DNA from 3 places in the Thermomonospora cellulosilytica genome. Region 1 is predicted to be linked to each of the others. Evidence: predicted binding sites of a transcription regulator. Region 1 holds the regulator's gene; each other region holds the start of a gene.
The links. The regulator LexA, encoded in region 1, represses DNA repair genes until DNA is damaged. The targets are predictions, from matches to a motif close to TCGAACANNTGTTCGA.
Positions count from the first base shown of each region.

Region 2: a site for LexA is predicted at 3,896-3,911, ahead of recA (recombinase RecA). Genes of this name have one in related genera too.
Region 3: a site for LexA is predicted at 3,217-3,232, ahead of HNR21_RS27430 (SAV_6107 family HEPN domain-containing protein). Genes of this name have one in related genera too.

Region 1 is NZ_JACJII010000001.1:3,365,890-3,375,615, reverse strand. It holds gene nrdR (transcriptional regulator NrdR) at 1-356, opposite strand, end outside; gene HNR21_RS16060 (LysM peptidoglycan-binding domain-containing protein) at 552-851, opposite strand; gene lexA (transcriptional repressor LexA) at 1,606-2,307, shown strand; gene HNR21_RS16050 (amidohydrolase family protein) at 2,627-4,216, opposite strand; gene leuS (leucine--tRNA ligase) at 4,448-6,955, opposite strand; gene HNR21_RS16040 (long-chain-fatty-acid--CoA ligase) at 7,380-8,924, shown strand; gene HNR21_RS16035 (helix-turn-helix transcriptional regulator) at 9,010-9,726, opposite strand, start outside.
Region 2 is NZ_JACJII010000001.1:6,178,171-6,187,896, forward strand. It holds gene rny (ribonuclease Y) at 1-62, opposite strand, end outside; gene HNR21_RS29105 (regulatory protein RecX) at 883-1,374, opposite strand; gene recA (recombinase RecA) at 2,637-3,752, opposite strand; gene HNR21_RS29115 (ATP-grasp domain-containing protein) at 4,013-4,870, shown strand; gene HNR21_RS29120 (DUF3046 domain-containing protein) at 4,877-5,071, opposite strand; gene HNR21_RS29125 (ATP-dependent helicase) at 5,168-9,726, shown strand, end outside.
Region 3 is NZ_JACJII010000001.1:5,818,044-5,827,769, forward strand. It holds gene bldD (transcriptional regulator BldD) at 1-470, shown strand, start outside; gene HNR21_RS27425 (MFS transporter) at 590-2,008, opposite strand; gene HNR21_RS27430 (SAV_6107 family HEPN domain-containing protein) at 2,574-3,077, opposite strand; gene HNR21_RS27435 (L,D-transpeptidase family protein) at 3,372-4,157, opposite strand; gene HNR21_RS27440 (YbaK/EbsC family protein) at 4,235-4,702, shown strand; gene HNR21_RS27445 (arsenate reductase family protein) at 4,721-5,071, shown strand; gene HNR21_RS27450 (hypothetical protein) at 5,122-5,985, shown strand; gene HNR21_RS27455 (hypothetical protein) at 5,982-6,311, shown strand; gene HNR21_RS27460 (GNAT family N-acetyltransferase) at 6,321-6,917, shown strand; gene metF (methylenetetrahydrofolate reductase [NAD(P)H]) at 6,903-7,844, opposite strand; gene HNR21_RS27470 (acyltransferase family protein) at 7,854-9,239, opposite strand; gene HNR21_RS27475 (polyprenyl synthetase family protein) at 9,341-9,726, shown strand, end outside.

The sequences.
Region 1 (9,726 bases):
ACCTCGTCGAGCTCGCGGAGCGGCCCGAGGATGGCCAGGCCCACCTCATGGGAGGCGATCTCGGCGACCCCGGTGGCCCGGATCGCCTCCTCCACCCGGTGCCCCAGCTTGGCCAGCGCGTCCTCATCGACCGGGCGGCCCTGGCAGGCGCGCCGGACCCCGGCGATGATCTTGTCTCGGGAGAACGGCTCGGTGACCCCGCTGCGCTTGGCCACCATCAGCAGTACGGTCTCCTGCGTCGTGAACCGCCTGCCGCACTGGGGGCAGGAGCGGCGGCGCCGGATCGCCGCGCCGTCCTCGGTGGAACGGCTGTCGATCACCCGGCTGTCGGGGTGCCGGCAGAACGGGCAGTGCACGTCTCTCGACCTCCCCTGACAGACCGCCACAAGACCACAACCTGTGGAAAATCACATCGGTGTAACTACTAGATGTTGTGGTCAACCGTAGGGGCCGTCAGAGGCCAGTGCAAGCCGGAACGATCGCCTCGCCCGTAGAGCCTTGTCACATGGGGCGCACCGGCCCCGTCTCGGCGTGTCGCCTTCCGCGTCCGGTCACCCGGCCGGTATCCGCAGCGCCTGCCCCGGCCGCACCGCCGCATCGCCCAGATCGTTGGCCTCGATGATCCGCCGCACGGTCGCGTGCGGGTCGCGCCCCGGCCGCGCCCGGCTGGCGATGGTCCACAACGTGTCCCCGGACTCCACGACCACCCACGCGTCCTGCCGCGGCGCCGCGTCGCTCCGGGCCCCGCTCGCCATCCCGAGCCAGAACGCCCCCGCCATCAGCCCCGCCACGCCGAGGCTCACCACGACCTTCCCCCGCCGGGTGAGCCGCACCGGCGGCTCGTCCGACACCGTCCGCCGCCTCTCGGCTCCCCGGGCCCGGATCTCGCCCGAACGCCCGGCAGCCGCACCGGAAGCACGCCGCCCGGGCATGCCCGCCGCGACCTCGCACCCGGGGCCACCGCTCCCCGGCACATCCACCCGGCGGCCCGCCGCTGTCTCACCCCTGGTGAGGCCGCGACCAGATGCGCCCGCACCGCGTTCCGACGCCGCATCACGTCGCAGGCCGTCCTTTCCAGGGACGCCCACGCGGTGTTCTCGCGCCGCCTCGCGCCCAGGGCCCGCGTCCGTCCGGCGGTCCGGTCTCGCCTCACGCCTGGAGGCATCCCGGCCGGGAGAGCCCGCGGCACGCCCAGGGCCGTCGACCCTCCTGGGGCGTTCCGGTGTCGTGTCGTGCGGGCGGGTGCGGGGCGCGGGAGGGCTTGCGGGGCGGCGGGAGGCGGCCGGGGTCTCGGGGGCGGTGCGTCCGCCGGGGATGAGGGTGAGGTGCTTGCGGGTGCGAATCGGGCGGCTGGTGGGCGGGGTCCGGGGCAGGCTCGCCATGCGTGGCCTCCGATCGAGGGATTCGAATGTCAGTTCGATCGAACGGATGTACGATTTCTATCGCAGGGTGCCGGAGGAGGCGAGGGGAACACGCCGGGTTTCTTCGAACAATTGTTTGATCATCAGCGGGATCCGCGCTAACGTGCCTGCCAGGAGCGAGGATCCCGTACGGGTGGCGTGCCGGCAGGCGGTCACGCCCGGCGCCCAGGAGGCGGTCAGAGCGATGAGCAAGGTCCGGGAGATGCCCGACGGGCCGATGGACGAGAGCGGTCTCACCCCGCGCCAGCGGATGGTGCTCGAGGTGATCCGGGACTCGGTGCAGCGGCGCGGCTATCCCCCCTCGATGCGGGAGATCGGCGAGGCCGTCGGGCTGACCAGCACCTCCAGCGTGTCCCACCAGTTGCGGACCCTGCAGCGCAAGGGCTTCCTGCGGCGCGATCCCAACCGCCCGCGCGCCGTGGAGGTCCGGATGCCCGGCTCGGTGCCGGTCCGCTCCGAGGGCGCCGCCCCGCAGTCCTTCGAGGGCTCGGCCGGCCAGGAGTCGGTCCCCGCCCCCGCCCTGGTCCCGCTGGTCGGCCGGATCGCCGCCGGCGGCCCGATCCTGGCCGAGGAGACCGTCGAGGACGTGTTCGCCCTGCCCCGGCAACTGGTCGGCGAGGGCACCCACTTCCTGCTCAAGGTCTCCGGCGACTCGATGATCGACGCCGCCATCGCCGACGGCGACTGGGTGGTCGTCCGCCAGCAGCCGGTCGCCGAGAACGGCGACATCGTCGCCGCCATGATCGACGGCGAGGCCACCGTCAAGACCTTCAAGCGCAAGGACGGCCACGTCTGGCTGATGCCGCAGAACGCCGCCTACGACCCCATCCCCGGCGACGAGGCCTCCGTCCTGGGCCGCGTGGTCGCCGTCCTCCGCAAGGTCTGACCCGCGCCCGCCCGGCTGCCCGCGCGGCGGAGCCTCACCCTGCCTCCGGGGAACGCGCCGACCGGACCCATGACGGCCGCGGCCGTTCCCCGCGAGCGCAGGCCAGGCACGGCCCGCGCCGAGACCGCCGCCTGCCTTGACCGACCGTGGCCCGTTCGCGAACGCAGACCGCCCGTCCGGCGGTGCCGAGACACGCCGGGGCAGGTCCCGCAGGAGCGCACAGCACCACACGCCCGCCGTGCCCCACGGCGGTGGCGGGGCATGGCGGGCGTGTGGTGGTCGGGAGGCGTCCCGCCCGCGGGGACGGGCGGGTCGAGGATCACGGGGCGGGCGGGGACTCCCAGGCCCTCAGGTAGGCCTCGGCGGCCCAGGCCAGGTCGTTGACGATCTCGGGCCCGGCGATGACGCGCATGTCCTCGATCCAGTCGGGGACCAGGCCGTAGTTGGCGACGCCGTCCACGTTGACGTCCCAGGTGCGTTCGCCGGTGCGCAGGCGGTCCAGCGTCACGCTGCCGTCATGGCTCTGGAACGGGTAGCGGACGGGGTTGGCCGAGTTGTTCGCGCGCGGGGCCGGGAGGGGGCCCAGGCCGTTGGCGTCCATGCCGTAGCCGTAGCCGAACAGGCGGGACGGGTCGCGGACGGCCTTGGCGCCGCGCCAGTCCTGCACGAATTTCTCCGAGGAATGGCCGTAGGACGCGACCATGCCGCCCAGGCGGTAAATGCGCGGGTAGAAGTTGCGGTCGGTCCAGCTGTGGGAGGAGATGACCCGGGGATAACCGGCCTGTTCGAGGATGTCGAGGGTGCGGGAGGCCGCGCGCACGCTCATGTGGTCGATCTCGATCCACATGTCGCGCCGCATCATGCCGCGGACCATGTGCTCGCCCAGTGCGGTCAGCCCCAGTTTGTTGCAGTGCGGCGCGGGCGGATAGAGGGGGAAGGCGCCGCCGGGGTCGATCCAGCTCAGTTCCTTGGGGAGGGTGCCGCCGGCGACGGTGTTGTCGTGCTCGGCGGTGGTGCAGGTCTCGGCCTGCCAGAACCTGCCGGTGCCGATCTTGTTGCCGGCGTTGATGATGAGTCCCTGGGTGCCTCCGTCGAAGCGCACGCCGCACAGGGCGTTGTCGAACTTGTGGCACAGGAACATGCTGCGCACGCCGAGCGAGTGCATTTCGTCAAGGCCCCGGTCGATGTCGGCCTTCGTGCATCCGGGAACGCCGTTCACGACGCGGCAGCCGAACGGTTCGGAGGTCTCCACGCCGAGCACCATCGCGAGCTTGCCCTGCGCGATCACCTGGCGGGCCTCCTCGGGGGAGCGGACGATCCGCAGCCAGCCCTTTCCGGGGCCGCCGTGCAGCGAGTCGATATGGGCCTGGAGTTCGTTGGCGCGGCGCACCTGCAGCCGGATGCCGGCCATCTCGTCGCAGGAGGTGCGCTTGAGCGGGTACACGTCGCAGATCTGCCGGTTGGCGACCATGTGGTTGACCAGGATGCGCTGGCCGCCGCGCCACGCCCGTTCGACCCACTCGTGGTAGGCGGTCTGGTGGGTCAGGGAGTTCCAGGCGGGCCAGTCCTTGAACGTGGGCCAGCCCCGGGGGTCGTGGGTGCCGATCGGCGAACCGTTCTTCAGGAAGTTCTCGAAGAACGCCAGCGCGCCGTTCGGGTGATGGTCGATGCAGTCCCGCAGGGCGTCCTCGATGCCGTCCGGATCGAACGGCTTGCCGCACAGCAGCATCCCGCCGAACGACTCGTGGGAGTGCAGATGGCTGTGCGCGTCGAGGAACCCGCGCACCGCCCCGGGGCCGCCCTGTGCGGCGGACGGCCGGGGCGCGGCGACCTCGGCCGCGACGACGAGGGAGAACAGCAGGAGCAACGCGGCCCCGAGCCGGGCCGCCATCGAGCGGGGAACGGGCATGCTCACCTCCGCAGGCTTATGCCGCGATGGTGACCCCGCTCACACCGTTCACCCCATGGCCGCCGGGGACAATGATCGTCCTCGGCGTTGGCCGCCACGGCCACCGAGCCCCGCGCCGGGGGGCCGGAGCGGCGTCCTCCGGCCGGGAGAACGCCCGTCCGGCACGGCCGGTCGGCCCGTGACGCCCGCGGGCCCGCCGTGCCGCACGGCGGGCCCGCGGACTCGCCCCGGTCAGGCCGGGACGATGTTGACGATCTTGGGGGCGCGGACGATGACCTTGCGGACGCCCGCGCCGCCCAGCGCCGCCTGCACCTTGTCGGAGGCCAGCGCCAGCCGTTCCAGCTCGTCGGCCGCGATGCCCGGGGACACCTCCAGCCGGTCGCGGACCTTGCCGGCGACCTGGACCACGCAGGTGACCCGGTCCTCCACCAGCAGGGACGGGTCGGCCGACGGCCAGCCCGCGCGGATCACCGGGGCCTGGCGGCCCAGCGCCTCCCACGCCTCCTCGGCGGTGTAGGGGGCGAACAGCGACAGCAGGATCGCGATGGTCTCGGCGGCCTCCCGCACGGCCGGGTCGGCGGCGCCGGGGCCGGAGTCGATGGCCTTGCGGGTGGCCGAGACCAGTTCCATGATCCGGGCGATGGCGACGTTGAAGCGCTGCGCCTCGACCATGGCGGTGGCCTCGTCGATGACCCGGTGGGTGACCCGGCGCAGGGCCGTGTCACCGGTCGCCGGGTCCGCGCCGACCGGGGCGGCGGTCTCGGCGGCGATGCGGTGCACCCGGGCCAGGAACTTGCTCATCCCGTGCGGGGACACGTCGGCCCAGTCGATGTCGTCCTCGGGCGGCCCGGAGAACAGCATCGCCAGCCGCACCACGTCCACGCCGAACTCGGCGATCTGGTCGCCCAGGTCGACCAGGTTGCCGGTGGACTTGGACATCGCCTTGCCGTTCAGGATCACCTGGCCCTGGTTCAGCAGCCGGGTGAACGGCTCGGTGAAGTCGATCATCCCCATGTCGTACAGCACCTTGGTGAAGAACCGGCTGTACAGCAGGTGCAGGATGGCGTGCTCGACGCCGCCGGTGTACTGGTCGACCGGCATCCACTTGCGGACCTGCTCGACGTCGAACGGCCCGTCGGTGTAGCCCGGCGAGCAGTACCGGAAGTAGTACCAGGACGAGTCGACGAAGGTGTCCATGGTGTCGGAGTCGCGCTTGGCGGCGCCGCCGCACTTGGGGCAGGAGGTGTTGACCCAGTCCTCGGCGGCGGCCAGCGGCGAGGTGCCCTTGGGCGCCAGGTCGGCGCCGCGCAGGTCGGGCAGCCGCACCGGCAGGTCCTCGTCGGGGACGGGGACCTCGCCGCAGGACTCGCAGTGCACGATCGGGATCGGGCAGCCCCAGAACCGCTGCCGGGACACCAGCCAGTCGCGCAGCCGGTAGTTGACCGAGGCCTTCCCCAGGCCCTTGGCCTCCAGGATCTCGATGGCCCTGGCGATGGCGTCGGCCTTGCTCAGCCCGTCCAGCGGGCCGGAGTTGACCAGGCGGCCGTCGCCGACGGTGGCGACGCCGGTCTCGGCCGGGTCCGCCTCGCCGGTGTCGACCACGACCCGCACCGGCAGCCCGAACCTGCGGGCGAAGTCCAGGTCGCGCTGGTCGTGCGCGGGCACCGCCATGATCGCGCCGTGCCCGTACTCGGCCAGCACGTAGTCCGAGGCCCACACCGGGATGCGCTCGCCGTTCAGCGGGTTGACCGCGTACCGGCCCAGGAAGACGCCGGTCTTCTCGCGCTCGGTGGACAGCCGGTCGATCTCGCTCTCACGGGAGACCTGCTCGCGGTAGGCCTCGAACTCGGCGCGCTGCTCGGGCGCGCAGATCTCGGCGGCCAGCGGCGCGTCCGCGGCGACCACGAAGAACGTCGCCCCGTACAGGGTGTCGGGCCGGGTGGTGAAGACGGTGACCGGCTCGTCGCGCCCCTCGATGGTGAACTGCACGTCGGCGCCGGTGGACCGGCCGATCCAGTTGCGCTGCATCAGCAGCACCCGGTCCGGCCACTTGCCCTCCAGCTGCCGCATGTCGTCCAGCAGCCGGTCGGCGTACTCGGTGATGCGGAAGTACCACTGGGTCAGCACGCGCCGCTCGACCAAGGCGCCGCAGCGCTCGCAGTGCCCGCCGACGACCTGCTCGTTGGCCAGCACGGTCTGGTCGTTGGGGCACCAGTTGACCTGGCCGCCCTTACGGTAGGCCAGACCCCGCTCGTAGAAGCGCAGGAACAGCCACTGCGTCCACTTGTAGTACTCGGGGTCGGAGGTGTGCAGCCGCCGCGACCAGTCGAACGACGGGGCGTAGCGGTGGAACGAGGCCGCCTGGGTCTCGATGTTGGCGTACGTCCACGTCGCCGGGTGCTCGTTGCGCTTGATGGCGGCGTTCTCGGCGGGCAGGCCGAAGGAGTCCCAGCCGATCGGGTGCAGCACGTTGTAGCCGCGCTGGAACCAGTAGCGGGCCGGCACGTCGCCGATGGCGAACGCCTCGGCGTGCCCCATGTGCAGGTCGCCGGAGGGGTAGGGGAACATGTCGAGCGCATAGCGCCGCTCGCGGGGGTCGTCGGCCGACTCCTCGGCGCGGTACGGGTCCATCTCCGCCCAGCGGGCCTGCCACTTGTCCTGCACCGCCCGCGGGTCGTAGGAGTCGGGGGCCGTGACCCCGCCCCCCGACGCGTCGCGGGTGCTCTCGTCGGTGCTCACGTTCACCAACTCCGGTCTTCAGATACGGACGTACGAGGGTCGTACAGACTGCCTGGGAATCGTCGCCGGCCGGGCCTCTTACATGACAAGACCCCTCGCACAGGAGGGGTCGCCGCGCAGACTCGGAAGGTCAGCGCGGCGGGCCGAGAAGCAGGCGCGCTCGCATATCAACAAGGGTAGCGCAGCGGCAAGCGGGACGCCCAAGGGTCGCCCGAGGGGCGTCCGCGGCGGCCCCGGTTGTGCCGCCGTCGCGCCCCGCGCGGGGCGCGCGGGGCGCCGCGCACAAGGGCGGACCGGGAGGTGACCCGGGTCACCCATAAGGGATTACTTGCGGGTAGCGTCGATATCGCCTGGTAGGCCAGGATGTTCCCCACCAATCGCCGTGTGAGCGCACGCACATGGCGGCCATCTCGCGAGGAGTACCATGCTCAACCTCTCCATCCTTCTCGAGGACGCCGCGCGGGAGACCCCGGACCGGGAGGCCGTGGTCTTCGGCGAGATGCGGCTGTCGTACGCGTTCGTCGACGCCGTGGCCAACCAGGTGGCGAACCTGCTGGTCTCGCGGGGCATCAAGCCGGGGGACAAGATCGCGCTCTCCTCGCCCAACCTGCCGTACTTCCCGATGGTGTACTTCGGGGCGCTCAAGGCCGGCGCCGTGGTGGTCCCGCTGAACGTGCTGCTCAAGCCGCGCGAGATCGCCTACCACCTGAACGACTCCGAGGCCAGGGCGTTCTTCTGCTTCCAGGGCACCCCCGAGCTGCCCCTGGGCGAGACGGGGTGGGCCGGCTTCCAGGAGGCGGCCGGCTGCGAACACTTCTTCCTGCTGCCGGCCGGGCTGGACGTCACCGAGTCGCCGTTCGAGGGCGCCGAGCTGTTCTGGGCGGCGCTGCAGGGCCAGCCGAACACGTTCGAGTCGGTGGTCACCCGGCCCGAGGACACCGCCGTGGTGCTCTACACCAGCGGCACCACCGGCCAGCCCAAGGGCGCCGAGCTGACGCACAGCAACCTGCTGACCAACATCATGGTGGCCGACACTCTGTTCGAGCGAACGCTGCACGACACCTTCATGGTGACGCTGCCGCTGTTCCACATCTTCGGGCAGACGTGCGTGATGAACGTCGGGTTCTACCGGCGGGCCACGCTGGTGCTGGTGCCGCGCTTCGAGCCCAAGGCGGCCATCGAGCTGATGGTCAAGGAGAAGGTCAACCAGTTCGCCGGCGTGCCGACCATGTGGTGGTCGCTGCTGACCGACGACACCTCCCCCGAGGACATCGCCGCGATCCGCGAGAACCTGCGGGTGGCGGTGTCCGGCGGGGCGTCGCTGCCGATGGAGGTCCTCAAGGGGATCAAGGAGAAGTTCGGCGTCGACATCCTGGAGGGCTACGGCCTGTCGGAGACCTCCCCGGTGTGCTCGTTCAACCGTCCCGACCGGCCCACCAAGCCGGGCTCGATCGGCCTGCCGGTCTGGGGCGTGGAGATGAGGCTCGTCGACGACGACTGGAAGACCATCGAGGGCGAGGGCCCCGGCGAGATCGCGGTGCGCGGCCCGAACGTGATGAAGGGCTACTACAAGCGCCCCGAGGCCACCGCCGAGGCGATCCGCGACGGCTGGTTCCGCACCGGCGACATCGCCCGCCGGGACGAGGACGGCTACTACTACATCATCGACCGGTCCAAGGACATGATCATCCGCGGCGGCTACAACGTGTACCCGCGCGAGATCGAGGAGGTCCTGATGACCCACCCCGACGTCTCGCTGGCCGCGGTGGTGGGCGTGCCGCACGAGTCCCACGGCGAGGAGATCAAGGCGTACGTCATCCGCAAGCCCGGGGCCACCGTGACCGAGCAGGAACTGGTGGAGTGGGGCAAGCAGCAGTTCGCCAACTACAAGTACCCGCGGATCGTGGAGTTCCGCGACGAGCTGCCGATGACCGCCACCGGCAAGATCCTCAAGCGCGAGCTCCGCTAGTCCCCGCCCGCCGCAGGCGCGGACGGTCGTGAACCCGGGCGGCGGCCTCGGCCGCCGCCCGGTCCCGTTCTCCCGGCGCGGACGGCTAGTCGCCCTGCTCCCCCACCGCGGCGCCGGCGGTGAGGTCCTGGGTGCCCACCACGCGCAGCAGCCTGAGCGCCTCGTACGCCGGGGTCCCGGGCGCCGCCGTGTAGAGCACGACGCGCTGGTCGCGGTCGGGGACGAGCAGCACGTCGCAGTGCAGCTCGATCGGCCCCACGACCGGGTGCCGCACCACCTTGACCTCGCTCTGCCGCACCGCGACCTCGCGTTCGGCCCACAGCCGCGCGAACAGCTCGCTGCCCTCCAGCAGTTCGTTCACCAGCCCGGTGACCCCCGGGTCGTCGGGGTAGCGGCCGGCGGCGGCGCGCAGGTCGGCGACGCTGGTGCGGGCGAACGACCCGTACTCCCCGTCGGCGGTGAGCCGGCTCGACTGCGGTGACAGGAAGAACGAGCGCAGCGGGTTGCGGTCGCGCGGCGGCAGCCGGGACAGGCCGGGCAGCAGGGCGGCGGCCATCGCGTTCCAGGCGAGGACGTCGTACTTGGCGTCCATCACGAACGCCGGGGTGTCGTCGAGCCGGTCCAGCAGGTGCAGGATGCCGGCGGGCACGTCCTGCGGCGGTCCGGGCCTGGGCTGCGGCGGCTCGCCCGCCAGGTGGTGCAGGTGGTCGCGTTCGGCGTCGGTCAGCCGCAGCGCGCGGGCCAGGGAGCCGAGGATCTGCCGGGACGGGCGGGGGCCGCGGGCCTGCTCCAGCCGGATGTA
Region 2 (9,726 bases), 2.8 Mb from region 1:
AGCACGATGACCAGAGCGACCAGGGTCACCAGCAATGCGGCACCCAGCAGGACGCTCACCATGGCGCAGACCCTTCCAGGGGTGCCGGGGGTCTCCCCCCGGGCCGGCTCGTCTCGGTGCGGGCTCCACGCGGTGTGGAGAGCCTGCGGTGCGAGGACCTATCCGCACCCCGGAGACCGCCGGACGCCCAGGCGCCAGGCCGAACACGGGCCGTCACCATGACAGACCGGGGGGATCCCGGCGCCGCCGCGAACGACGGCAGGCCCGCAACGCGCCCGTCCACTCTCAGGTGTTCGAACGTGCAGGGTCGTATGGCAATCCGCAGTGCGCGGAGTAACTCCTCACTGCCGTAACGGTAAGCGGCTATCAGGTAATGAGCAAGCAAACCCAGGGCATTCCGGACTAACCGTACGTGGGCGTGAGGAGTTGCTTACCACCCGTTCCCGCCGAGAATACCGACTTCACCGCCCCTCTCCGCGTCCGCCGCGGGAGTCGACAACCCGGAGAAAATCCCAGTAATCCCGGGCGTGTCGCGCACCGTCCGTAACCATGCGGGCGGACGGAGACCGCGGACCGGACGGTGCGGTGTCCGTCCGCCTCCGGATCCTTCATCTCCGGCCGCCGTGCCGGGCACGGAACGGCACAGGCCGCCGTGCGCCCGTCGCATGGCCCGAACGACTCGAAGGAGGCGGAACCGCACGTCCACCCGAAGCCGTGTCCGCGGCCGTTGCGAGTACGCCCCGCCGAGGCCCCTGCTCAGCCGGTGTCCACGGTCATCGGGACGGGGCGGGACGGGGGATCTTGGTGGCGTCGTCGTACTCCGGCCATCTCCCGTCGGGGCATGCCTCGGTGGGAAGGCGGGCTTTGTGGAGGATGGGCCGATCAGTCGTCGAAGTCGGGAGGCTCGTGGGCGTCGAGCTCGTCGCCCTCTGCTTCGAGCGCCTCCTTGACCACGCGGTAGCACAGGCCGGGGGGATAGCCCTTGCGGGCGAGCATGCCGACCAGCCGGCGCATGCGCTTGTCGGGAGGCAGCGTACGGGTGCCCGGCAGCCTGCGGGCGACGAGTTCCCGGGCGGTGCGCTCCTCCCGCTCGGGATCCAGGGACTCCACCGCCTCGCTGACCGTCTCGTCGGCGACGCCGCGCCGCCGCAGCTCGCTGGCCAGCGCTCGGCGCGCCAGCCCCCGACCGGCGTGCCGGGACTGCACCCAGGCCCGTGCGAACGCCTCGTCATCGATCAGCCCGACCTCGGAGAACCGCCCCAGCACACGCTCCGCCGCCTCCTCCGGAACCCCCTTGCGCCGCAGCGCGTCCGCCAGTTGCGCCCGAGTCCGCGGCGCCGCCGCCAGCAACCGCAGACAGATCTCCCGTGCCACCCCCTCCCCTTCGACCGCCCCACCGGACGAGTCATCCCCCCGAGACGAAACACGCCCAGGCTCCTCAAAGGAGGGCACATCGTCAGAGCCCTCACCGGCGCCCGCGGACGAGACATCCTTTCGGGAGGGAACGCGCCGGGGCTCGGCAGTTCCCTCGGGAGTGACGACGCTCTCCGAGCCCTCCCCAGTGCTCTCGGACGAGGCGGCGTCCCGGGGCGAAACACGTCCGAGCTCTGGAGCCTCCTCGGCCGAAACCGCGGCCTCCGAGCCTTCACCGGTGTCCCCGAACGGGACATCGCCCCGGGAGGAAGAGCGTCTGGACTCATCGGCATCCTCGCGGGAGGCCGGATCGTCTGAGTCCTCGCCGACCTCCCAGGGTGAGACAGCGTCCTGGGAGGAAAAGCGTCCGGGCCCGGCGGTCCCTGCGGAGGGGACGTTCTCCGGGTTCTCGGCGGAAGGGCGGGTGACGGTGTCCCCGGGTGGGGCGGGGCTTTCGGCGGGGAGCGGGTCGCCCTCGGTGGCCTTCGCAGGGGGGACGGTCTCCTCTGGCTCGTCCGCGACGTCCCATACGACGGCGGCGTCCGATGAGGTGGTGTCCCAGGGCGGAACCCGGCCGGGCGGGGTCGGGTGCTCTGCCGAGACGGTGCCCTGTGCGTCTCGCTGGGCGTCCCGGCCTGCGGCGGGCTCGGGTGAGGGGGTGTTCTCCGGCCGCGGGTCATCGTCGGCCACGACGTCGTTCCCCGAGGGGACGCCGTGTTCCGGGTCCTCGGGGACGTCCCAGCTGACGATGACGTCCGAGGAGGCCGTGGCCCAGGGCGGAACAGGACCCTCCTCAGGGGTGGGCTGCTCCGAGGGCTCGCCTTCCTCGAGGCCGGCGGGGTCCTGGGAGGGGACGGTGGATCCGGAAGGGCCGGGGTCCTCCGGCCCCTGGGCGGCGCTCTCGGAGGTGACGGCGTCCCGGGGTTCTTCGGGGGTGTTCCAGAGAACGGGGGTGTCCTGGGGTGGCGGCGGAGACTTTGGCGGGAGAGGCCAGGTGTCCGCCACGGGCCAGGTGGGGTCGGTGTGCCGGTCGTTCATGAGGGCACCGGGAGGCGGGCGCTATCGGCGGAGGGCGACCGGACGAGGGCGAGGAACGTGAGCGGCGGCGTCTTCGGGGAAGGCCCGCTTGCCGGCAGGCCGGTGCGGGACGGGACGCCGCCGCCCTTCATGGAAGATCATTCCTCACGGTTCGTCAACAGTCACCCTGATCCGCGGATGCACGGTCAGGAATCTGCGGGCTTGGCCGCCTTGGCGCCGGTCTTGCGTCCGGCCGGGGCCGCCGCGGGGGCGGGCGCCGGGGCGGCGGGGTCCGCCGGGGCCGCGGCGGTGGCGTCGGCGTCCAGGCGCGGGCCCACGCCGAGCTTCTCCTTGATCTTCTTCTCGATCTCGTCGGCGATGTCGGGGTTGTTCTTGAGGAAGTTGCGGGCGTTCTCCTTGCCCTGCCCGAGCTGGTCGCCCTCGTAGGTGTACCAGGCGCCGGCCTTGCGGACGAAGCCGTGCTCGACGCCGAGGTCGATCAGGCCGCCCTCGCGGCTGATGCCCTGCCCGTACAGCAGGTCGAAGTCGGCGGTCTTGAACGGCGGGGAGACCTTGTTCTTGACGACCTTGACCCGGACCCGGTTGCCGACGGGCTCGGTGCCGTCCTTGAGGGTCTCGATCCGCCGCACGTCCAGCCGCACGGAGGCGTAGAACTTCAGCGCCCGGCCGCCGGTCGTGGTCTCCGGGCTGCCGAACATCACGCCGATCTTCTCGCGGAGCTGGTTGATGAAGATGGCGGTGGTCTTGGTCTGGTTGATCGCACCGGTCATCTTGCGCAGCGCCTGGGACATCAGCCGGGCCTGCAGGCCGACGTGGCTGTCGCCCATCTCGCCCTCGATCTCGGCGCGCGGCACCAGGGCGGCGACGGAGTCGATGACGATGATGTCGATGGCCCCCGAGCGCACCAGCATGTCGGCGATCTCCAGGGCCTGCTCGCCGGTGTCGGGCTGGGACACCAGCAGCGCGTCGGTGTCCACGCCGAGCTTCTTGGCGTAGTCGGGGTCGAGGGCGTGCTCGGCGTCGACGAACGCGGCGATGCCGCCCTTCTTCTGCACGTTGGCCACGGCGTGCAGGGCGATGGAGGTCTTGCCGCTGCCCTCGGGGCCGTACACCTCGATCACCCGGCCGCGCGGCAGGCCGCCGATGCCCAGCGCGATGTCCAGCGAGATGGATCCGGTGGGGATCACCTCGACGGGTGCGCGGGCCTCGTCGCCCAGCCGCATCACCGAGCCCTTGCCGAACTGCCGCTCGATCTGGGCGAGCGCGGTCTCGAGCGCCTTGTCGCGGTCGCTAGCTGCCATGAGATGCCCCTGTTCAATCCCAGGCCGTACGACCGGCCCTGGAGACTTCGCTTTCGGTCGGAAGCGACGTTACGGCGGCCCACCGACAGTTTTCGAGTCCCTGCCGCCGCTGTGGACGAACGTCGTGTGCGTTCCCCACTCTACCGAACATCCGTTCGATCATGGCCCGACTCGCCGCGGTCCGTCCCCGAATCCCCGCGCGATCCCCGTGCGCGGCGGCGGGCGGTGCCCGTACGCTGGCCGCGTCGGAGGGGGCCACCATGACGCTGACCGTCGTCTTCTGCGCCGATCCACTCAACCCCCGGCGCGTCGAGCCGCACTTCGCGCGCGAGGCGGCTGCGGTGCGCGACCACTATGGCAACGTCGTGCTGATCGACCACGACGCGCTGCGGCGGGGCGACGTGCTCACCGCGATCCGCCGGGTGCCCCGCGACCTGGGCCCGGCCTGGTACCGCGGCTGGATGCTGACCGCGGCCGAGTACACCGCGCTGGCCGCCGCCCTCAAGGAACGCGGCACTCCCCTGCTCACCCACCCGGAGGACTACCGGCGGGCGCACGAGCTGCCGGGCTGGCACGACACGTTCGCGGGGCTGACCCCGCACAGCGTGTGGCGCCCGCTGCCGCCCCGCACCGTTCCCGACGACCTGGCCGAGCTGGTGCGGCCGCTGCCGCCCGGGCCCGCGGTGGTCAAGGACTACGTGAAGTCCCGCAAGCACGAGTGGGAGGAGGCCTGCTTCGTCCCGGACGTCAAGAACACCACCCAGTTGCGCGGCGTGGTGGCCAAGATGGTGGCGCTGCAGGACGAGTTCCTGACCGGCGGGCTGGTGGTCCGCGAGTACGAGCCGTACGACGCCGGCGAGGCGCGGGTGTGGTGGGTGGACGGCGAGCCGGCGCTGATCGGCCCGCACCCCGACGAGCCCGACCACTACCCCGAGCCGGAGCTGGACACGGTGGCCACCGCGGTGCGGGCGCTGGGCTGCCGGTTCATCACCACCGACCTGGCGCGCCGGACCGACGGCCGGTGGCGGGTGGTGGAGGTCGGCGACGGCCAGGTCAGCGACCTGCCGGCCTCGATGGACCCGATGGACCTGTACGCCCACCTGCCCGTTCCGGACTAGCGCCGGCTAGTGCAGGCGCTGCGGGACGTCGAAGGTGGCGCAGACCGCCTCCCAGACCGTCTTGGCGTCCTCGCCGTCCGCCAGGGCCTGCTCGATGGTGCGGCCGCCGAGTTCGGCGATCACGTAGTCCTTGGCCACGCTCTGCGCGTAGACCTCGCCGAACTGCTGGTTCATCCGATCCCAGAACACCGATAGCCGCACTCCGCCACCGTACCGCCGCGGCGCCGCGGCCACGACGGCGCGGACGCGGCGGGACCGCGGCCGGTTTTGTCACAGGCGCGGGGCAGTATGAAGAACATGCCCGACGACGTGCTCGAACGCTTCTCCCCGGCGACCCGCGCCTGGTTCCGCGGGGCGTTCGCCGCGCCCACGCCCGCGCAGGCGGGGGCGTGGGAGTCGATCGCGCGCGGCGACCACACGCTGGTGGTCGCCCCGACCGGTTCGGGCAAGACGCTGGCGGCGTTCCTGTGGTCGCTGGACCGGCTGGCCGCCGCGCCGCCGCCGGACGACCGGGAGCGGCGCTGCCGGGTGCTGTACGTCTCGCCGCTGAAGGCCCTGGCCGTCGACGTCGAGCGCAACCTGCGGGCCCCGCTGACCGGCATCCGCCAGGCGGCGCGCCGGCTGGGCCTGCCGGAGCCGGACGTGCGGGTGGGGGTGCGGTCCGGCGACACCCCCGCCGACGACCGCCGCCGTCTGGTCACCCGGCCGCCGGACATCCTGATCACCACTCCCGAGTCGCTGTTCCTGATGCTGACCTCGCAGGCGCGGCAGATGCTGCGGGGCGTGGAGACGGTGATCGTGGACGAGGTGCACGCGGTCGCCGGGACCAAGCGCGGCGCGCATCTGGCGCTGTCCCTGGAACGCCTGGACGTGCTGCTGGAACGGCCCGCCCAGCGGATCGGGCTGTCGGCGACGGTGCGGCCCGCAGAGGAGGTCGCCACGTTCCTCGCCGGGTCGCGCCGAGCGGAGATCGTGCAGGCGGCGGCCCTCGGCGACGGTGACGATCCGCGGCTGGACCTGCGGATCGTCGTCCCGGTCGAGGACATGGGCGAGCCGGGCGTGACGCCGGACGGCCCGGCCGACGACCCCGCGCGCAGATCCATCTGGCCGCACGTCGAGGAACGGGTGCTGGACCTGATCGAGTCCCACCGGTCCACGATCGTGTTCGCCAACTCCCGGCGGCAGGCCGAGCGGCTGTGCGGGCGGCTGAACGAGCTCGCCTACGAACGCCGGTACGGCCCGAGCCTCCCGGACGCCCCCGTTCCGGCGGAGATGATGGCGCAGGCCGGGGCAGGGAAAGGCGCCCCGGCCGAGGTGGCGCGCGCCCATCACGGGTCGGTGTCCAAGGAGGAGCGGGCCGGGATCGAGGACTCCCTCAAGCAGGGGCGGCTGCCCGCGGTCGTGGCCACCTCCAGCCTCGAGCTGGGCATCGACATGGGGGCGGTGGACCTGGTCGTCCAGGTGGGGGCCCCGCCGTCGGTGGCGGGCGGCCTGCAGCGGGTGGGCCGGGCCGGGCACCAGGTGGGGGCGGTGTCCAAAGGCGTGATCTTCCCCAAGTACCGCGGTGACCTGCTGCAGACGGCGGTGGTGGCCGAACGGATGGGCCGCGGGGAGATCGAGGAGCTGCGCTACCCCCGCAACCCGCTGGACGTGCTGGCGCAGCAGATCGTCGCGATGGCGGCGATGGACGAGTGGACGGTCGACGACCTGGAGACCGTCGTCCGGCGGGCCGCCCCGTTCGCCTCGCTGCCGCGTTCGGCGCTGGAGGCGACGCTGGACATGCTGGCGGGCCGCTATCCGAGCGAGGAGTTCGGGGAGCTGCGGCCCCGGCTGGTGTGGGACCGGGTGGCGGGGGTCCTGCGCGGCCGGCCGGGGGCGCAGCGGCTCGCGGTGACCAGCGGCGGCACGATCCCCGACCGCGGGCTGTTCGGGGTGTTCCTCGTCGGCGAGAGGTCCTCGCGGGTGGGCGAGCTGGACGAGGAGATGGTGTACGAGTCGCGGGTCGGCGACGTGTTCGTGCTGGGCGCCTCGTCATGGCGGATCGAGGACATCACCCCGGACCGGGTGCTGGTGTCCCCGGCCCCGGGCCAGCCGGGCAAGCTGCCGTTCTGGCACGGGGACAGTCCCGGGCGGCCGGCCGAGCTGGGCCGGGCGCTGGGGACGTTCGCCCGGGAGCTGTCGCGGCTGCCGCGCGAGCGGGCGGCCGAACGGGTGCGGGCGGCGGGGCTGGACGAGTGGGCGGCCGGCAACCTGGTCTCCTACCTGGAGGAGCAGCGGGAGTCCACCGGGTACGTGCCCGACGACCGGACGCTGGTGGTGGAGCGGTTCCGCGACGAGCTGGGCGACTGGCGGCTGGTGGTGCACTCGCCGTTCGGGGCCCGGGTGCACGCGCCGTGGGCACTGGCGATCGCGGGCAGGCTGCGCGAACGGCACGGGGTGGACGCGCAGGCGATGCACGCCGACGACGGGATCGTGCTGCGGATCCCGGACTCCGACGAGCCGCCGCGGATGGACCTGGCGCTGTTCGACCCCGACGACATCGAACGGATCGTGGTCGACGAGCTGGGGTCCTCGGCGCTGTTCGCGGCCCGGTTCCGGGAGTGCGCGGCGCGTTCGCTGCTGCTGCCGCGCCGCCGTCCGGACCGGCGGATGCCGCTGTGGCAGCAGCGTCAGCGGGCGGCCCAGTTGCTGTCGGTGGCGAGCAGGTACTCCTCGTTCCCGATCGTGCTGGAGACGATGCGGGAGTGCCTGCAGGACGTGTTCGACGTGCCGGGACTGGTGCGGCTGATGCGGGACCTGGCCGGGCGCAGGACCCGGATGGTGGAGGTGGAGACCCCCGCGCCGTCGCCGTTCGCCCGGTCGCTGCTGTTCCACTACGTGGGCGCGTTCATGTACGAGGGCGACGCGCCCCTGGCCGAACGCCGCGCCCAGGCACTGGCGCTGGACTCCTCGCTGCTGGCCGAGCTGCTGGGCCAGGCGGACCTGCGCGAGCTGCTCGACCCGGAGATCGTCGCCGAGACCGAACGCGAGCTCCAGCGGCTCACCCCCGACCGGCGCGCCAAGGACGCCGAGGGCGTGGCCGACCTGCTGCGCGTCCTCGGCCCCCTGTCCACCGGCGAGGTCGCCGCCCGCATCACCCCGCCGGGGGCACGCGAGGGCGTCTCGCCGGAGGCCCGGCGGACGGCCGGGGAGTGGCTGGCGGAGCTGGAGGGGACGCGGCGGGTCATCCGGGTGCGGATCGCGGGCGCCGAGCGGTGGGCCGCGGTGGAGGACGCCGGGCGGTTGCGGGACGCGCTGGGCGTGCCGTTGCCGGTGGGGGTGCCGGAGGCGTTCCTGGAGATCGTCGACGATCCGCTGGGCGACCTGGTGCTGCGGTACGCGCGGACGCACGGGCCGTTCCGGGCGGGCGACGTGGCGGCGCGGTTCGGGCTGGGACCGGCGGTGGTGCTGGACGCGCTGCGCCGGCAGGCGGCCGCCGGCCGGGTGACGGAGGGCGAGTTCCTGCCGGTGGAGGCGCTGTCCGGGCCCGTCGCGAGCGAATGGTGCGAGACCGGGGTGCTGCGGATGCTCCGGCGGCGGTGCCTGGCCCGGCTGCGGGCCGAGGTGGAGCCGTCGCCGCCGGAGGCGCTGGGGCGTTTCCTGCCCGCCTGGCACGGCATCACGGCGGGCCGGCTGCGCGGAATGGACGCGCTGGTGCAGGCCGTCGAGCAGTTGCAGGGCGCGGCGGTGCCGGCCTCGGCGCTGGAGTCGCTGGTGCTGCCCGCACGGGTGCCGGGCTACTCGCCGGCGCTGCTGGACGAGCTGACGTCGGCGGGCGAGGTGGTGTGGGCCGGGCAGGGCGGGCTGCCGGGCGGTGACGGCTGGGTGTCGCTGTACCTGGCCGACACCGCGCCGCTGCTGTTGCCGGAGCCGGCCGAGATCACCACGACCCCGGCGCACGAGGCGGTGCTGGAGACGCTGTCGGACGGCGGCGCGCTGTTCTTCCGGAACCTGTCGGACCGGGTGAACGCCGCCGGCCTGCAGGTCGCCGACCAGGATCTGGTGGCGGTCCTGTGGGATCTGGTGTGGGCGGGCCGGCTGACCAACGACACCCTCGCCCCGCTGCGCGCCACGCTCGGATCCGGCCGCCCGGCGCACCGTCCCCGGACGTCGCGGCGCGGCCGTCCGGTGCTGCCGTCGCGGACCGGGCCGCCGACCGTGGCGGGACGCTGGTGGCTGCTGCCGGAGCGGGAACCCGACACGACCCGGCGTTCGCACGCGCTCGCGGAGGTCCTGCTGGAACGCCACGGCGTCGTCATCCGCGGGGCGGTGGCCGCCGAGCGCGCCCCCGGCGGGTTCGCCGCCGTGTACCCGGTCCTGCGCGGCCTGGAGGAGACCGGCCGCTGCCGGCGGGGCTACTTCGTGGAGGGCCTGGGAGCGGCCCAGTTCGCCGTCCCGGGTGCCGTGGATCGTCTCCGCGCACTGCGGGAGCCGTCCCGCCCGAAGGACGATCCGGACGAGCTGTGGCTGACGCCCGCCCCGGCCCACCGGAGCACCCCGGACCGCCCACCGGCCCTGGTGCTCGCCGCCGCCGACCCCGCCAACCCCTACGGCGCCGCCCTCCCCTGGCCGGAACGCGAGGGCGAGACCGCCGGCGGCCACAAACCGGGCCGCAAGGCCGGCGCCCTGGTCGTCCTGGTCGACGGCGCCCTGGTCCTGTACGTCGAACGAGGCGGCCGCACCCTCCTGTCGTGGACCGACGACCCCGGCGCCCTCCAGCCCGCCGTTGACGCCCTGGCCCTCGCCGTACGAGAGGGCGCCCTGGGCAAACTCACCGTCGAACGCGCCGACGGCGAGGCCATCACCTCCTCTCCCCT
Region 3 (9,726 bases), 2.5 Mb from region 1:
TTGGCGCGCGACTGCGCGCGATCCGCACCCAGCAGGGCCTGTCCCTGCACGGCGTGGAGGAGAAGTCCCGCGGCCGGTGGAAGGCCGTCGTGGTGGGGTCCTACGAGCGCGGCGACCGCGCGGTGACCGTGCAGAAGCTGGCCGAGCTCGCCGACTTCTACGGCGTTCCGGTGTCGGAGCTGCTGCCGGGCGGCGCCTCGCCGAGCCCGCTGGGCCCCACGCCCAAGCTGGTGATCGACCTTGAGCGCCTGCAGCAGCTGCCCAAGGACAAGGCCGGCCCCCTGGCCCGCTACGCCGCCACCATCCAGAGCCAGCGCGGCGACTACAACGGCAAGGTGCTGTCGATCCGCCAGGAGGACCTGCGCTCGCTGGCGGTGATCTATGACAAGTCCCCGAACGAGCTGACCGAGGAACTGATCGGCTGGGGCGTCCTCGACCCCGAGGCCCGCCGCGCCGTCGAGGCCTTCTGACCTCCTTTCTCCTTGCCTGTGCCGCCGCGTTCGCCCGCCGGTGAACGCGGCGGCCGTCTTTGCGCCCCCACCGGCCACCGCGCTCGGCGCTCGGACCCGGTGTCAGGGGTGACGGCGCCTCAGGGCATGTCGGGGCGGTGGTCGCCCGGGCCCGGAGGTTGCCTGGGGGCGAGGAGGGCGAGACCGATCGCGGCGACCATGGTGGCGGCGGCCACCGCGAAGCCCAGGGTGAAACCGCCCTCGGTGGGGGTGCCGCCGGGGAACGGGGCGGAGGCGGTGACGATCGCGGCGCTGGCCTGGGTGCCCAGGGACGCGCCGACGGTGCGGATCAGGGTGTTGACGCCGGTGGCCACGCCGGTCTGACCGGCCGGGACGGCGGCGACGACCAGGTTGGCGACCGCCGCGTAGGCCAGCCCGAGCCCGATGCCGCGCGCGATCCCGCCCGTGTACAGCTGCCACATGTGGTCGTGCGCGACCGCGACGTAGCCGTACCCGGTGAGCGTGAGCACCGCCCCGGCCAGCAGCACCGCCCGCGAGCCGACCCGCATGTCCAGCGCGCCGGCGGCGAACCCGGCCACGGTCATCCCGACGCTGGCCGGCAGTTGCAGCAGGGCCGCCTGTGTCGCCGACCCCCCGAAGCCGAACCCGGTCGCGACGGGCAGCTGCACCAGCAGGGGGAAGAGGATGCCCCCGGCCATGAGCGCGTACCCCGCCAGCATCGAGGCGACGTTCGCCGTCCACACCCCGCGCCGCCGCATCAGCCGCAGGTCCACCAGCGGCTCGGCCACCCGCGACTCCACCGCCAGCCAGCACCCCGCCAGCCCGGCGGCCGCCGCGGCCAGCGCCAGGATCCGCGGATCCGCCCACCCCCACGCGGGGGCCTGCGTCAGCGCCGTCAGCCCGCACACCAGCCAGGCCGCGAACAGCAGCGCCCCCCACCAGTCGATCCGGGCCGTCTCCCGCCGACCGGTCCGTGGAACGATCCACCACGCCAGCGCCACGCCCGGCACCAGTCCCGCCACCGGCACCCACAGCAGCCACCGCCAGCCGAACCAGTCGATCACCGGCCCGGCGATCACCCATGACAGCGCCCCGCCCAGCCCCAGCATCGACGACATCAGCCCCACCGCCGACGCCGTCCGGTGCGGCGGATGCACCTCCCGGATGATCGTGTACGCCAGCGGGAACACCCCGCCGCCCACGCCCGCCAGCGCCCTTCCCGCCAGCATCACCGGCAGTGAGGCCGCCAGCGCCGCGACGACCATCCCGACGACCGTCACCACGAGCACCACCAGCAGCACCGGCCGCGGCCCGAACAGATCCCCCAGCCGCCCGATCACCGGCGTGCCCACCGCCGCCGACAACGTCATCGCCGTCAACGTCCACGCCGCTCCCCCGGCCGTGGTCCCCAGCCCCTCCTGGATCAACGGCAACGCCGGCGTCACCACCGCCATCGACAGCGCGTACGCCATCACCCCGAGAAACGCCAGCAGCGGTACGACGAGCCGCTCCCGCCCTGTCTCCCCACCCAAACCCATGGCGGCCCAACGTTACTCCGACACATCCCCCCAAACCCCACCCCCACCAGCCAAAGCACCCTCACCGCCCTCCATCTCCACAGCGGGAACACCCCGCGGCTCCAACGTCCGGCTCAGACCAGGCGACCGGACGAACGCCCGGATCCCTCATGGGCTTGGCCCGGAAGACCCGGAGAACGCGCGGGTGCGGAAGCCGCAAACCCCGAGACACGGAGCCCAGAAGGCGGGAGACACGGCCCAGAACGCAAAGACACGGAGCCCGGGAGACGCAGAGGATCCGGACACAGAGGATCCGGACACGAGGAACGCGCGGACGGGCAGGCGACGTGAACCGCGCCGGCGGAGTCGGTCGGGGGGCTTCGCGACTCCGCCGGCGCGGCGGGGGTTGCCGCCACCGGGCCGGGGAGGGTGGTCCGGTGGCGGCCCGGGGGAGGCGAATGCGCTCCGGCGAAGGGCGCTGGCGGGCGCCCGGGGGTGGGCGCGCGCCGGTCTGCCTCCATGGGGGTTCTCGCGCCCGGCCGACCTGGGTGGGCGGCGGGCGGGGCCGTGCGGGCGGGCGGTCCGGTCAGCTGGCCTCGGGGATGGGGAGGGTGGGCTGGCCCGGGATGCCCAGGGTGTCCTCGACCAGGGAGACGAAGATCTCCGCGTCGTGCAGGAGCTCGTCGGCCTCCCGGGGGGTCACGGCGCGGGGCAGGCCGGCCTCGGCGGCGGCGCGCTTGTCGGCGCCGGCGGCGAAGAAGGCGGCCCACTCGCGCAGGGCGGGGTCGGCCTCGGGGAGCAGCACCCAGACGCTGCGGGGCCGGCCGCGGCGATGGGTCTCCAGCGGCTCGTGGGTGGCCAGCACGGCCGCGGCGGCGCGCAGCGCGGCCAGGTGGGCGGACACGAAGCGGACGGCCGGTGAGGTGGCCTCGGCGGCCTCGGCCAGGCACATGCGGGCGGCGTGGAGCTGGCCGCGGGCGGTGTGGCCGGTCCGGGCCTGGGCGGGCCGGGGACGGGGCGCGGGCACGGGACGGACCTCGCCGTGGGCGTCGGTATGGGCTCTGCGTCGGGCGGTCGTCGATCCGGACATTCGCCTCTCCTTCCGGCTTCGGGCCGGCCGGACGGAGAGCTTCCCCTCACTCCGCCCGGCCGTCACGTTCCGCCGGACGGTTCGCGCTGCCCCGGCGGGACGTGTGCCCCACGGCGCGGGCCGCGAGCCCCGCGCCACCTCGAACATTAGTTCGACGCATCTCAGTAAACAGCCCCCGAGCCGATTCGTCAATACGTTCGAACGCACACCGGGCCCCGCCCCACCGCCCGGCGGCGGCGCAGGTCAACGGCACACCACCAGGAAAGCGAAGGGGTCTGACAAAAATCGGTCAGGTCACCCGGGCCGCCGCAGGTGGACCGGCACGCCCGTCCCCACCAGCCTCGGGAACACCTCGGCGACGTTCATCGGCAGCCGCACGCACCCGTGCGAGGCCGGGTACCGCGGGACGCTGAGCGCGCCGTGGAAGGCGATGCCGCCGTTGAAGTAGATCGGGTTGTACAGCCGCCCGAGCGGCGAGGTCTCCCATCCCGACGCCCGGCGCCCGGTCCGGAAGTCCCCCGTCGAGGTGACCGCGTAGCGGCAGCGCGGCGCGGCGCCGGGGACGTCCCGCGAGCAGAACAGCTCCCCCGACCCCGAGGAGATGTGGGAGATCAGCACCGGCCTGCCGCCCTTGTAGACGACCAGGTACTGGCGGCGCAGGTCCACGTCCACCCGGTCGGGCTCCCGCTTCTTGGCCACCGGCCTGGGCGCGGCCGGGCGGTCCAGGGCCTGCCACATCTCGCGGCCCACCGTGCCGGACACCTTGATCCGGTTGACCTTCTGGAACGCCCACACCGCCATCTGCGTGGTCATCCCGTACCGCCCGTCGACGGGGCCGGGCGCGTACCCGAGCTCCTTGAGACGCCGCTGCAGGGCCTTGACGTCCTCGCCCTTGGCCCCCGGCTTGAGCTTGGGCCGGGGCGTCCGGGTGGGAGAGGGCGTGGCCGTCACGGAAGGCCGGGTGGATGTGGGAGGCCGATCCTCCCCCGCCGCCGTGGTGGCGGCCGGCTGCGAGCATCCCGGCAACACCAGGACCCCGCCCGCGGCCATGATCGCGCCGATGCGCGCCCTCGTCCCCATATGCGACCTCCTACCGGCAGAAGTTCCCTTTTGACGGCCGATCCATCCGCCGGGTTCGGCCCCGTAAGGTGCCTGGCATGCATCCCAACACCGAGAAGGTGGCCGCCGCGCTCAGGGAACGCGGCGCCACCGGCGAGATCATCGAGCTGCCGGAGGCCGCCCCCACCGCCGAGGCCGCCGCGCGCCAGCTCGGCTGCCCGGTCGGGGCGATCGCCAACAGCCTGGTCTTCGACGCCGACGGCGCTCCGCTGCTGGTGCTGACCAGCGGGGCGCACCGGGTGGACACGGCCAAGGTCGCCGGGCTGGTGGGCGCGCGGCGGGTACGGCGGGCCACCCCCGACTTCGTCCGCGAGGCCACCGGCCAGCCCATCGGCGGCGTCGCCCCGGTCGGGCACCCGGCCCCGATCCGCACGCTGGTGGACACCTGGCTGGAGGAGCACGAGACGGTGTGGGCGGCCGGCGGGCACCCGCACACCGTCTTCCCCACCTCGTACGCGGAGCTGCTGCGCATCACCGGCGGCACGTCCGCCGACGTGGGCGCCTGAACGGGGAGAATCGGGGCCATGGAGATCTGGCACAACCCGCGCTGCTCCAAGAGCCGCGCCGCCAAGGCCGCCCTCGACGAGGCGGGCGTGACCTACACCGAACGCCGCTACCTGGACGACCCGCCGACCGCGGCGGAGCTGGAGGAGGTGCTGACCGCCATCGGCGCCGAGCCCTGGGAGGTCGCCCGGCTGAACGAGCCCGTCGCCAAGGAGCTCGGCCTGAAGGACCTGGAGCGCGACCGCAGGCGGTGGATCGAGCTGATGGCGGAGCACCCGGTGCTCATCCAGCGGCCGATCATCGTCACCGGCGGCCGGGCGGTGGTGGCGCGGGACGACGACGCGGTCCGCAGCGCCCTCGACAGCTCCTGACCGGCGGTGTGATCCTGGGACCGACCGTTCGGCACCGCATCGGAGCGGCGATGAGCAGCATGCGCACCGGCCCCGCCGCGGGCGACCCGCAGTTCCGCGGCATCGACCCGGCCGCGCTGGGCCATCTGATCAGGCAGATGCACGACGCGGACAGGGCGATCACGGGCTGGCTGGCCGCGCATCCGCCGCCGGCCGGGGTGTCCGCCGAGGGGCACCGGCGGGCCCAGGAGGTGAGCGTCTGGGTGGCCGAGCAGCTCAGCATGCTGCACCGGCGGCACAACTACGCGATCACCCACCCGGATCCGGCGGGCGGCGTCCGCCCGGGCCCGGCGGCGCCGTCCCGGCCGCCGGTGCCGCGGGCGGGCGGCGGCGCGGGCGGCTCGGGCGGCACGGAAGGGCCGCGGCCGGTGGGCGTGCCCGGGACGCCGCGCACCCCGCCCCTCACCCCGAACGGCGCGGGCCCGGACCTCGGCGCGTTCCCCGACCAGCGGGCCGCGCAGAAGGCCGCCCGCACCGACGCCCTGGCCGTCACCCGCGCCGACCGGGACGGCGGTCCGTTCCCCGACGAGGTGTGGCGGCGGCTGCGGCAGAACGCCGGCGACCCCGACTACACCGCCGAGCTGTACGAACGGCTCGGCCCCGCCGGGGTGGCCGCCCTGATCCGCCAGGCCGGGGACGACGAGACCCGGCTGGAGGCGCTGAGCGGGTCGCTCGGCACCGCCAGCTTCCACCTGGGCATGAACACCGTCTGGCTGCGGACGCTGCTGACCGAGTCGCAGCGGCTCGGCGTCCGGGACACCGCCGAGGCCGTGCTGCTGCGCGCCGACATGAGCCGGCGGACCGACGAGGCGCTGGCCCGCCTGGGCGTACGGCCCGAGGCCGGGCACCTGGCGCCCGCCGGGGGGACGTCATGACCCCGCCGCCCCCGGGCACCCTGCAGGCCCCGATCGACGCGGTCGCCGCCGCCCAGCTCCCGCCCGGCGAGCTGCCCAACCCCGAGTACGAGCGGCTGTACCACGCCTACCGGGACGCCTACGGCAGCATCGACCGGCTGCGGCGGGCGCTGGACCCGCCGAGCCGCACGCTGGCCGGGACCGACGCCTGGCTGGGCCCGGAGGCCCGCGCGTGGGGCGGCCGGCTGGAGGACAACCGGCGGATGCTGCACCAGGCCGCGGACCGGATCCTGACCGACCTGCACGCCGCCCTGGTGGCCACGCCCCGGACGATCCGGCGGGTCTAGTCTGGCCGGGTGAACGACCCTGATCCCGCCAAGCTTCGCGAGGTGGACCGGCGGGGATTCACCCGGCGGCTCGACCCGATCCTGGACATCTACACCGCGGCGATGAGCCCGCCCGCCGACCAGTTGCCCGGCCGGCGGGCCATCATGGAGCGGCACGCCCGGTATCCGCGGTTCCGGGCGCTGCTGGCCGAGACGCGCCGCCCGTTCCGGCGCGGCGGAACGATCCAGGGGTTCGCCTACGGCTTCCACGGGGCGCCCGGCCAGTGGTGGCACGACATCGTGCACCAGGCGCTCACCGAGCGGGGCGGGCCCGCGCACGCCGAGGAGTGGCTGGGCGACAGCTTCGAGGTCGCCGAGCTGCACGTGCATCCGGCGTACCAGGGGCACGGGACGGGCCGGGCGCTGCTCGTCACCCTGTGCGCGGGCCGGCCGGAGCGGACCGTGGTGCTGTCCACGCTGGACCGCAGGCCGGACACGCCCGCCCGGCGGCTGTACCGGTCGGTGGGCATGGTCGACCTGCTGACGGACTTCGCGTTCCCCGGCGGGGGGCCGCGCTACGCGGTGATGGGGGCGCGGCTCCCGCTGGGCGGCTCAGCCGGCGAGTGAGGCCGGGCTGCCGGAGGCGACGCCGCCGAGGGCGCTCACGTCCAGCATCCGGTACACCTCGCGGGTCGCGGTGGACTTGTTGAAGGTGATGAAGTGGATGCCCGGCGCGCCCTGGTCCAGCAGTTCCTGGCACAGCGCGGCGGCGTGCTCGATGCCGAGCCTGCGGACCGCCTCGGGGTCGTCGCCGACCGCCTCGAACCGGGCCGCCAGCTCCGGCGGGAACGGCGCGCCCGACAGCTGCTCGGAGCGCTCGATGGTGGACAGCTGGGTGACCGGCATGATGCCCGGGATGATCGGCACGTCGCAGCCGTGCGCGGCGACCCGGTCGCGCAGCCGGAAGTAGTCCTCGGCGCGGAAGAACATCTGGGTGATGGCGTAGTCCGCGCCGGCCCGGCACTTGGCCACGAAGTGCCGGGTGTCGCTGTCGATGTCGGGCGAGCGCGGGTGCTTGTAGGGGAACGCCGCCACGCCCACGCAGAAGTCGCCGTACGAGCGGATCATCCGCACCAGCTCCTCGGCGTACTCCACGCCCTCGGGGTGCTTGACCCACTCCCCCATCGGGTCGCCGGGCGGGTCGCCGCGCAGCGCGAGGATGTTGCGGACCCCGACGGAGGCGAACCGGCCGATCAGGTTGCGCAGCTCGGCGACCGAGTGGTTGACGGCGGTGAAGTGCGCCACCGGGGTGAGGGTGGTGTCGGTGGCGATCCGCTCGACGATGTCGACGGTCTTGTCGCGGGTGCCGCCGCCGGCGCCGTAGGTCACCGAGACGAACGTCGGCCGCAGCGCCTCCAGCTCCCGGATGGTGCGCCACAGGTTCCGCACCCCCGCCTCGGTCTTGGGCGGGAAGAACTCGAACGAGAACGACTTGCCCCCGGCGGCGAGCAGCTCGCGGATCGTGGGGGCGCGACCAGGCAGCGCGGAAGACATCCCCCTAGATTAGTGGGTCGCGTCCCGGCGGTCGCGGCCGAACGCCCCGGCGGACGGGCCGCCGAACAGGCCCAGCAGCGCGGCGCCCGCGGCCAGCAGGCCCAGGCACAGCGCCGGGCTGACCGGCAGGACCACCAGCGTCGCGGTCCGCCCGGCGAGCGTCCCGCCGAACCCGACCGCCGAGAATCCCAGCACGCCCAGCACGCACAGCGTGATCCCGGCGACGTCGCGCAGCGGCCCGTGGGAGCGCGGAGCGGGCCGGCGCGGGCGGTCGGCCCGGCGGAAGAGCGCCACCAGCCCGGCGGTCGCCGCGGCCAGCAGCGCCAGCCACAGCGGCCGGGACAGCCACCAGGCCGGCTCCCCCACCGCGGGCCGCGGCAGGCCCAGCCCGAACTGCACGGCGCACAGCAGGAACAGCGCGGTCAGGTGCCACAGGAACGCGGTCATCGCCAGCCCGTTCGCGGCGATCACCCCGATCCAGACGCGGGGCCTGGCGAGCATCCGGGCGGCCGGGCCGTGCAGCAGCATGGTCAGGCCGATCAGCCACAGCGCGTGGGTGAACAGCGCCAGGGTCGGCGGGGACATGTTGGAGACCGGCGCGCCCGGCATCCCCACCATCGACAGCGGGTACGGGCCCCAGGCGATCAGCGCGAGCATCGCGGTGAGGCCACATCCGGCCAGCGCCGCCGAGACGCGCCGCCCGAGCCGCCCGTCGGCGTGGCAGAACCCGAGCTGGTGCACCGCCAGCCAGACCAGCAGCAGGTTCAGCGGCGCGACCGCGGTGACCCCGTACCCGAACCTGAGCAGGTCGACGGCCACCACGCCCACGCCGAGCGCCACCGGCACCGCCGCGCCGTACGAGCGGTGCAGCCGCCACATCGGCGGGGCGAACGCCACCATCGCCAGGTAGACGCCGACGAACCACAGGGGCTGGGCGACGACCCGGGTGGCCAGCCTGAGCACCCCCTCGTCGCGCCCGGCCAGTTCGACGAGCAGGGCGGCGGCCAGCCAGACGGCGGCGAACACCGCGGTCGGAACCAGCAGCCGGGCCGCCCGCGCCCGGACGAATTCGCCGTACCGCGGGCCGCGCCGCAAAGCCTTGGCGTGCGAGAAGCCGCCCACGAAAAAGAACACCGGCATCACCTGCAGCAGCCAGGTGAGGGGCTGCAGCGACGGCATCACCGCCAGCGCGTTCCCGGCCCGCACGGACCCGTCGGGACCGGTCAGCGGCACCGCCATCAGCCAGTGACCGAGCACCACCACGGCCAGCGAGCCGACCCGGAGGAAATCGACATGGCGATCGCGGTCCGCGGGCGTACGGGCGGCCAGTTCCGCCGCCCTCGCGGTAAATCGGTTACCGCCGAAAGTTGCCGACTGTTCGGACTTGACGCGCATAATGGTCATGATCGGCGGCGCCGGGACGCTTGGGCATGAGCTGGGGTACTCAGCCCGGCCTGGGTAGGAGTACCCGAGTGGGGTTCACTAGGGTGATCGACATGTCCGCTGGCCGTGTACGCAAGGAGATCGACGACGCCCTGCTGGCGTTCGTCGACCGGCAGCGCCCGGGGGTGCTGGAGATCAGCGGCGACCTGGCCCCGCTGCTGTCGGCGCTGGACGCGCTGCTGGCCGGCGGCAAACGGCTGCGGCCGGCGTTCTGCTACTGGGGCTGGCGGGCGGCCGGCGGCGAGGACATCGAGGCCTCCCGGGGCATCGCCGCCGCCGCCGCGTCCCTGGAGCTGCTGCAGGCCAGCGCGCTGATCCACGACGACGTGATGGACGCCAGCGACACCCGCCGCGGCCAGCCCTCGGTGCACCGCCGGTTCGAGGCGGCGCACCGCGAGCAGGGCTGGCGGGGCGCCGCCGGGTCGTTCGGCGAGGGCGC